Regions from separate parts of the Acetobacter persici genome, predicted to be linked through region 2. Evidence: predicted binding sites of a transcription regulator. Region 2 holds the regulator's gene; the other holds the start of a gene.

Region 1 (4,213 bases), on a different contig from region 2:
CAGCCCGGCAAAGCCGAGATTTTCGTCTACTTTCAGGGATGGGTCACCATAGGTGAACAGATCGGCGGAGTAGGGAACAGGCTCGGATTTCCCGTCCTTGATCTCAAAAATATCAATCCGGGGACGGTAGAGAAAGCCTCGCGGGAAAAACGCAACATCAAACGCAAGACTGTCATCATGCCACAACGTCCGGTCTTCCCGGTAGGCAATGCTGCGGAACTGGTCAAAATTCAGATTATCCAGCGCTTTGGGCAAGGTCTGGTCCGGCCCGTGATAGGGCGCACTGGCAAGACGACGGGCAATCTGCCGCACCGTCATGTCATCAAACATACCCGTCGCTCCTTCAAGCCCTTCGGCCCGCGCCTGCCGGGCGACCCCGCCAGCCAGAGTAGCGAGTGTCGCCCCCGCGCCAATCCGAATTAAGTCCCGCCGCTGTACAGATGAAGACACTCCAGACTCCCGAATTCCCTATGATTTAGGGGCTAAAAATTTCTTTTGTGACAAAATCACCGTGCGATACGGCTTTTTAAGGGCATTCCACGGTTTGTGGTGTTAAGAGTTTTTCAAGTTCAGCAAGATGGGCCTCGGCAACCTGTGCCGCCTGTTTTTCAATATCCCGGTAACAGCGCACCACAGCCTCGCCTTCGGCTGTCAGAAACGCGCCACCGCCGCCGCCGGGCCGCGTCACGACCAGCGGTTCACGGAACATCTGGTTCAGACTATCCACCAGCAGCCATGTCCGGCGATAGGACATCCCCATGGCGCGCCCCGCCGCAGAAATAGACCCTGTTTCCGCCAGTTGCTCAAGCAGACGAATTTTTCCATGCCCCAGAGCAGGTTTTTTGTCCGCATCCACCCGCAAGGTCAGTCTTAACCGCTCAGTCATTCACCTGCCCGCGTTCGCGTTCCCATTCTCTGCATGATATCATAAGAACATGATGTTTTCTTTTACCCGGACCCGCGCCCCGGCCATCTTCTCATGACACATCTCAACGCAGATATCATCTGGCGCCCCATGAGACCAGATGATCTTGCCGCCATCATAACACTCGCGGCACACATCCACCCGGATTATCCGGAAGATGACGATATTTTCAGAGAACGGCTGAGTCTTGCCCCGTCAGGCTGCTTTGTGCTGGCCGATGCCAGCGGGGTGCATGGCTATCTGATAAGCCACCCGTGGGCAGGGCATCTCTCCCCGCGTCTGAACTGCCTTCTGCACCATCTGCCTGCCCAGCCGGAAAGCTGGTATCTGCATGACCTTGCTCTGGCTGAAACCGTAAGGGGGCAGGGGCGCGCCAAAGAGGCCATCCGGCTGGCAGAACACGCTGCCCGAAAGGCAAATCTGCCGGTGCTCAGCCTGACAGCAACCGGGCCAGCCCGCACATTCTGGCTAAAGCAGGGCTTTACGCCAGAAGACATTTCAGAGGCTGAAAAAGCCGTGCTGGCCTCGTATGATCCCGAAGCCAGCTTTTTGTCCCGGCCTGTTTCAGGCTGGGTCTAAACGACTGGAAAGAACCGCTTAGTCTTCCACATGGTGTTCGGGGGCCAGCATCATGGCTTCCGCTACAATACCGGAATGCTCACGCACCTTGCGTTCAATCTCGGCAGCCATTTCAGGATGGTCACGCAGGAACTGCTTGGAGTTTTCACGCCCCTGACCAATCCGCTGGCTGTCATAGGAGAACCATGCGCCGGACTTCTCCACCACACCGGCTTTCACGCCCAGATCAATCAGTTCCCCGACCTTGCTGATGCCTTCACCATACATGATATCGAACTCGACCTGACGGAACGGCGGGGCCATCTTGTTCTTGACCACCTTCACCCGCGTCTGGTTGCCCACCACCTCATCCTTGTCCTTGATGGACCCGATGCGGCGAATATCCAGACGCACGGAGGCGTAGAACTTCAGTGCGTTCCCGCCCGTCGTGGTTTCCGGGTTGCCAAACATCACGCCAATTTTCAGACGGATCTGGTTCAGGAAGATCATCATGGTGTTGGAGCGCGCAACGGAGCCTGTCAGCTTGCGCAGCGCCTGACTCATCAGCCGCGCATGCAGGCCGACATGGCTGTCACCCATATCCCCTTCAAGCTCGGCACGCGGCACAAGGGCCGCCACACTATCCACCACCAGCACATCAATCGCGCCAGAGCGCACCAGTGTGTCCGCAATTTCCAGCGCCTGCTCACCCGCGTCGGGCTGGCTGATCAGCAGATTATCAATATCCACGCCCAGCTTCTTGGCGTAGCCGGGGTCCAGCGCGTGCTCGGCATCAATAAAGGCGCAGGTGCCCCCCCGCTTCTGGGCCTCTGCAATGGCATGCAGCGCCAGCGTGGTTTTACCGGAGCTTTCCGGGCCGTAAATTTCAATCACACGGCCACGCGGCAGGCCGCCAATCCCCAGAGCGATATCCAGCCCCAGAGAGCCGGTAGGAACCACGTCCGCCTGTTCCTTCGGGCGCTGTCCCAGCCGCATGACAGACCCTTTCCCAAAAGCCCGTTCAATCTGCCCGAGCGCGCCTTCAAGAGCTTTTGCCTTATCCATCATTCACCTTTCCTGTGGCCATCGACTACGGCCGGGAGTGCTGCACTGTTTCAAGACGTGCCATAAAAGCCGCGTACCGGGCAATGACCGGGATCACGCCCCGATCCTCGCTCAGGCACCTTAAAAATGATATTTCCGCCTGTTCTTATAGAAACAAAACAAGAACACTTCAAGCCGGAAACAGGCGGCCCGAAGCCGCCTTGCCTCCTGCCGCCAGCGCGACAGACTTTATTTGGTATGGCTGGAAGAGACCGCAAGGCCAGAGCCACGCGGATCGGTCCACCCGAAGCATTTTCCGGAATCGCCCGGCAGCCCCGCAGGGCAGGACACAAAATTGGCGCGCCCCACACCGTCCGTCACAGTCGGGCGCTGCCCGGCAATCGCGGCCCGCAATGCAATGGCTGCCGTATCCGCCGCAACATTCTGGCCAGAAGCCGTCGCCGCAGCGCGGAACTGGCTGGTGCCCTGATGCGCGATAGCCGCCGTCAGCAATGGCAGCGGACGCCGCACGGGGGAGGCCGCCAGCACGATCCCGGTCGAGCCAGCCACACGGCCGGTGCCGAACAGATTGTTCATGGTCAGGCCGCAGCTGACCGTCTCACCCGTCCGGTCCGTCACCACAAAAGATGTGGACGCAGGCAGGGGCGGCAGAGCAGACCCGGAAGGCAGGCTGCCACCCTGCAACAGGGCCTGCGCATCCGCTGCGGTCATCGCGGTCCCTTTGCCGGTCTGACGGGCGCGCCAGCCGGATACAACAGATTCCGCCCGCACGCCGGAATGGCCGTGGTCATCCATCGCGCTATAAGCAGCGGCCGTTCCCAGCCCGCCATCGGCTGGCGGCGGCAGGAAGCTGATATCCAGCCCGCCGGAGCGCAGGGTCAGCGGCTGCTCCGCCACAGGCAGGCTGCTGCGCATATCCGCCGGTGTCAGGCCCGCACCCGCTGCCTGAGATGCCAGCGTAAAGCTCTGCGCCAGAGAGCCATTATACAGGTCCCCCACCCCGGCGATCCGCAGGCGCTCAAGCGCCCCGGCCAGACGCGGCTGCACCATCAGGTCATTCGCGCCCAGAACGGTGCCGTTGCTGTTGGCAAAAATGGCGCGCGTCTTTTCATCCGCCAGCAGCGGCGTCTGCACCGCCGCCAGATCGGACGCCAGAAGACCACCCACCGGCACCCCATCCGTCGCCAGATTACGGGCGGGCACGACCAGATCCGCAAAGTCAACGTGGCCATAGCGCAACTGCATCAGATACAGGCCTCGGGCCAGCATGGGCACGGCTGCCGGGCGGTCAGACTGCGCGGGGGTCTGCCCCGCGCGCGGCAGGAAAACAAAGGCCTGCCCCTGCGCATCCCCCGGACGCCAGGCCAGACAGGCGCCACCTGCCCCCAGCGAGGCACGGGAGGGCAGGGTGACGGACAAGGCCAGCCCCAGAGCCGCCGCGGCATCCGCCGCGTTACCGCCTTGCGCCAGCACATCCCGCGCGACCAGAGCCGCCTGCGGTTCATCCGCAACAACTTCCCCCACAAACCCCGTCAGGGCAGGGTGAGACTGCCGGGCCGGGCTATCATCCGCAAAAATGCTACAGGCTGTCAGGGGGATGGTGAGGGAACAGGCCATCAGTAGCGACGCCATCCGGGCTGAACAGGTCTTCATGAAATGCTCGGG
Region 2 (4,213 bases):
AAATTATTCTCCCCGGAGACCCGGCTGCCCCGGACTCCATCGTCAATTCCGGCGCGTTCATGATCGTGGCACTCCTGAAGTCTCTGGGGGCAGATGCATTTCTGCTCCCCATCGCACGGGATAACGCAGCCTCTCTCTCCGCGGCGATCGGGCAGGCCCATTCGCTGGACCTTTTGGTGACCATCGGCGGGGCTAGTGTCGGCACGTACGATATCGTGCGCAGCACGCTTGAAGCGCACGGGCTGGATCTGAACTTCTGGAAAATTGCCATGCGTCCCGGCAGGCCGCTGATGTTCGGCCAGCTTGGCCACACCCCCGTTATTGGCCTGCCGGGTAATCCGGTGGCAGCGCTTGTATGCAGTCTGGTGTTTATTGCCCCGGCCCTGCGCAAGCTGCTGGGGCTGCCTGTTCCGGATGAAATGGAAACAGAACCCGCCCTGCTCGGGTCGGATATCGCGGAAAATGATCAGCGGCAGGATTTTGTGCGGTGCCGCCTGACTCCGCAGGCTGACGGACAGCTTCCGCTTGCCACTCCGTTCAGCTCACAGGATTCCGCTCAGCTCAATATTTTTGCCCAAAGTCAGGCTCTTCTGATCCGCGCCCCGTTTGCCCCGGCAGATAAAGCCGGAACACCCTGCCGTATTCTGCGCCTGCCCTGAGGCCTTTCAGAACGACACGCTGGAATGCAGCCCAAAAATCGCTTCATCTTTCACCCTGCGGCCTGCGGTATCCAGCACCCCGCCGCTGGGTGAGAGCATCCCCTGCAAATCAGGCTGGATCAGCAGCCAGCGTGTAGCCTGAAACTGGTACGTCAGTTCCAGATGGTATTCCGCATGCTGGGCCAGCGTCCCTGCGCGCCGCTCTGCACGGCGCAGTACAGGACTGGCCTCGCCATAACCAAAGCCAAGAGCCAGCACATCATCCGCGCGCTGGAAGGGCGCGTTGAGCACAAGCCCCGCATCCACAGCATTGGCAATCTGGTTACGATTTGCAGGGGGGGCCCATGTTGCCCGCACAAAGCCCGCGAGCGTCTGCACGCCAGACAGGCTGGCAAGCTCCTGATCCGCCACAGCATATAAAGTCCAGTTGCCTTTATGCCGCACAGAAGAATCGGCCTGATCCGGAAAGCGGCCCGTATCCCCATAGCCGCCCAGCTTATAGGTGCCGTCCCGCCCCCAGAGCTTTGTGTGGTACTGCGCTTCCAGAAACATCAGCACGCCGGTGCCAAAATGGAACCGGGTGCCACTTGGGTCCTGATTCTGGTTCCACGGATCTGCCTCATTCAGGAAACTGGCCCCGATCGGGTTATCATCCGCAACCGCCGCCAGAACCGTCCAGTCATGGGACAGAGCATATTTGAGCCGGAGTGCAGGCGTGCCCAGCGGTGCGGCAGGCCCCTGATCATACAGGTTATTATCCGGCACCATAGGCCAGGAAAATGAGGCGTTCATGAACTGCTGAGCGCCGTCACTCCCCATAAAATCATGGCTGAGGTCCAGCTTGCCAAGCCGCAGGTCCAGCTTGTCATGATCAAAGGTCTGACCATACCAGACCTCATAAAGCCGGAGATTGATATCCGCCTCAATCCCCGAGACCTGATTGAACACATACAGCGGCTGATTGCTGAAGGGATGCCCGCGAATATCCACGCCACTGATCCCGAGAGTGCCGAGCGGCAGATGCGTCAGACGGCCAAGGTCCAGCGAGAGCTGGCCCGTCGTCACCCCGATATAATTATTGGAGGGCTGGCTTCCGCCAACCGGAATAGCCCAGAATTCATTCTGGTCCGTGAGCTGAAAATCCACACCATGCTCAGCGAGAGTACGGCGCACACCGCCCCAGTCCTGCGTCAGACGGTCTTTAAAACTGAACGCATCCTCGCCAGACTGTGCATCCTGCGCTCCGGCCGGAGCCACATTCAGGGTCAGGCAGGCGCAGAACGCTGCCGGAACTGTGATAATTTTTCTAAACACAAAACCTGTTCAAAATTACTATGCTACCGGCTGAAAGAACGGCTCCGGGTCCTGTGGCCAATAGCAACCGCCACCCGCTTAAATCGCCATACTGCAAAGCAACAGGCCCGCAACGGACCCTTCTGTTCCACAACTTTACAGGCCCCGCAAAAAATACAGAAGCGCTTTTGATATGACCGAATAACCCCTTGACCCAAAAAGAGAACTTATGTAGAACAAAGTCTTATAAATACAAAAACGATCATCTGCTCCGGGGTGCCGCAATGCTGACGCGCAAACAGCACAAACTGCTTCTTTTTATTGATTCCCACCTCAAGCAGACGGGTTTTTCTCCTTCTTTTGATGAGATGAAAGAGGCCATGGGCCTGCGCTCCAAATCCGGTATCCACCGCCTGATTTCCGGGCTGGAGGAGCGCGGTTTTCTGCGCCGCCATCATCACCGCGCCCGTGCGCTGGAAGTCATCCACCTGCCGGAAATCATGCCTGCGTCCGAGACTCTCCCCGCCAACGTCGTGCGCGGTGATTTCTCCCGCCCGCAGACAGCGGCACTAAAAATCCCGCTTTATGGCCGCATTGCCGCCGGTCTGCCCATTGAGGCAATGGCCGAGACCGACACCTTTCTGGATATCCCCAAAGATATGGTTGGCTCAGGCGATTACTACGCTCTGGAAGTCACTGGTGATTCCATGATTGAGGCCGGAATTATGGACGGCGACCACGTTATCATCCGCCGCACGGAAGACGCCGAGAACGGGCAGATTGTCGTGGCGCTGATTGATAATAGTGAAGTCACACTCAAGCGCCTGCGCCGTAAAGGCAACACGATCGCGCTTGAACCCGCCAACCCACGCTATGAAACGCGGATTGTCCCGGCGGAGCGCCTGCATATTCAGGGGCGTCTGGCTGGGCTGATCCGCCAGTATCACTAAAGCGCCGCTTGTGCGGCAACCTCACCAAGCGACATGTCTTAGACGCAAGGATTGAGACCAGACCTGAGAAGGAGGGCGTGATTTTGATATCACGCCCTCCTTCTCACTCACACACTCTCCCTGCCTCCACAGACGGCATCCCATGAGGGAATGAGCCCGCTCAGCGTGCGCACCGTCTCCGGTGTAACAGCCTCCTGTTGTGGCAATTCAGCTAGAATCCGCACCTGCCCTTTTTCTTCAATCGTTTTGCGATTCTCAGGGTTGAGTGGCCCGCTCAGCACCACCCCGGCAACAGCCAGACCTCTGGCCCGCATGGCCTCCAGACTGAGCAACGTATGGTTGAGTGTACCCAGCCCGCTGCGAGCAACCAGCACCACCGGCAGCCCCCAGCGTTCTGCCAGATCAAGCATCATCAGCGTATCCGTGGCAGGCACCATCAGGCCGCCCGCCCCTTCCACCACCATCGGGCGTTCCGGGTTCTGCAACGGCAAAGCCAGAAGGGCCGGGTCAATTTCCGCCCCTTCTGCCTGTGCTGCGGCAAGGGGGGAGAGAGACGCCTGATAGGCTCCGGCGGGAGGAATACAGTCCTCCGGCAGACAACCACTCAGTTTTATAACGGTCGCAGTATCCCCTTCTTCATCCGCCAGCCCGCTTTGCAGAGGCTTCCAGTACAGGGCGTTCCATGCCCGCACCAGGCAGGCAGACGTCAGCGTTTTCCCCACGCCGGTATCCGTTCCGGTGACAAACACCCCGGCTCTTAGAGGTTTTTGAAAACAGCCGTACGCCAGATGCCAGGTAGCCAGAGCGCCGCTCGCATCAAAGCGTGCCATCACCCGCCGCAGGTCTGCCGGGGAGAACGCCGCGACACCCTCCCGCGGGACGGACGCTCCGGTTGCCTTCAGATGCCTCACAAAGGCGAGTCCGCTTTCAAAAGGCTGAACACAGCGCTCCGCCACCCACCGCCCCGCACACAGGCGGGGCTGCCACCCCTGCACGGTCCGGGCTTCCGGGTACTCCGGCGTGCCTGCCACAAGCCCTTCTGCCGCGCAGGCATTCTGCCATTCCGCAAATGTGCCATCCAGCAAGGTTGAAACCGCAATCACGCCACCGGGCGTCAGGCGCTCGGCCAGTGTTTGCAGAACAGCGGCGGGTTCGGCCAGCCACTGAAAGACCAGATTGCCGCAAATCAGATCAAACGAGCCCGCAACATCAGGGCGCGCGGCATCCATCTCACAAAACTGCACACGCTTCCCGACACGGTTGCGGGCACGTTCCAGCATCTTGGGGGCAATATCTGTCGCAATCAGTTCA

The links. Region 2 encodes LexA, which represses DNA repair genes until DNA is damaged. Its sites were predicted from a motif close to TGTTCTANNTANGTTC; they were not measured.
Region 1: the regulator LexA is predicted to act here: its motif matches at 2,700-2,715, upstream of recA (recombinase RecA).

What each region holds. Positions count from the first base shown of each region.
Region 1 covers NZ_JAERKU010000008.1:53,198-57,410, reverse strand. The annotation lists gene JK199_RS10310 (glucan biosynthesis protein) at 1-450, opposite strand, end outside; gene JK199_RS10305 (winged helix-turn-helix domain-containing protein) at 527-886, opposite strand; gene JK199_RS10300 (GNAT family N-acetyltransferase) at 1,016-1,504, shown strand; gene recA (recombinase RecA) at 1,523-2,548, opposite strand; gene JK199_RS10290 (gamma-glutamyltransferase) at 2,777-4,180, opposite strand.
Region 2 covers NZ_JAERKU010000003.1:147,913-152,125, reverse strand. The annotation lists gene JK199_RS05075 (molybdopterin molybdotransferase MoeA) at 1-659, shown strand, start outside; gene JK199_RS05070 (carbohydrate porin) at 666-1,973, opposite strand; gene lexA (transcriptional repressor LexA) at 2,237-2,902, shown strand; gene bioD (dethiobiotin synthase) at 3,010-4,213, opposite strand, start outside.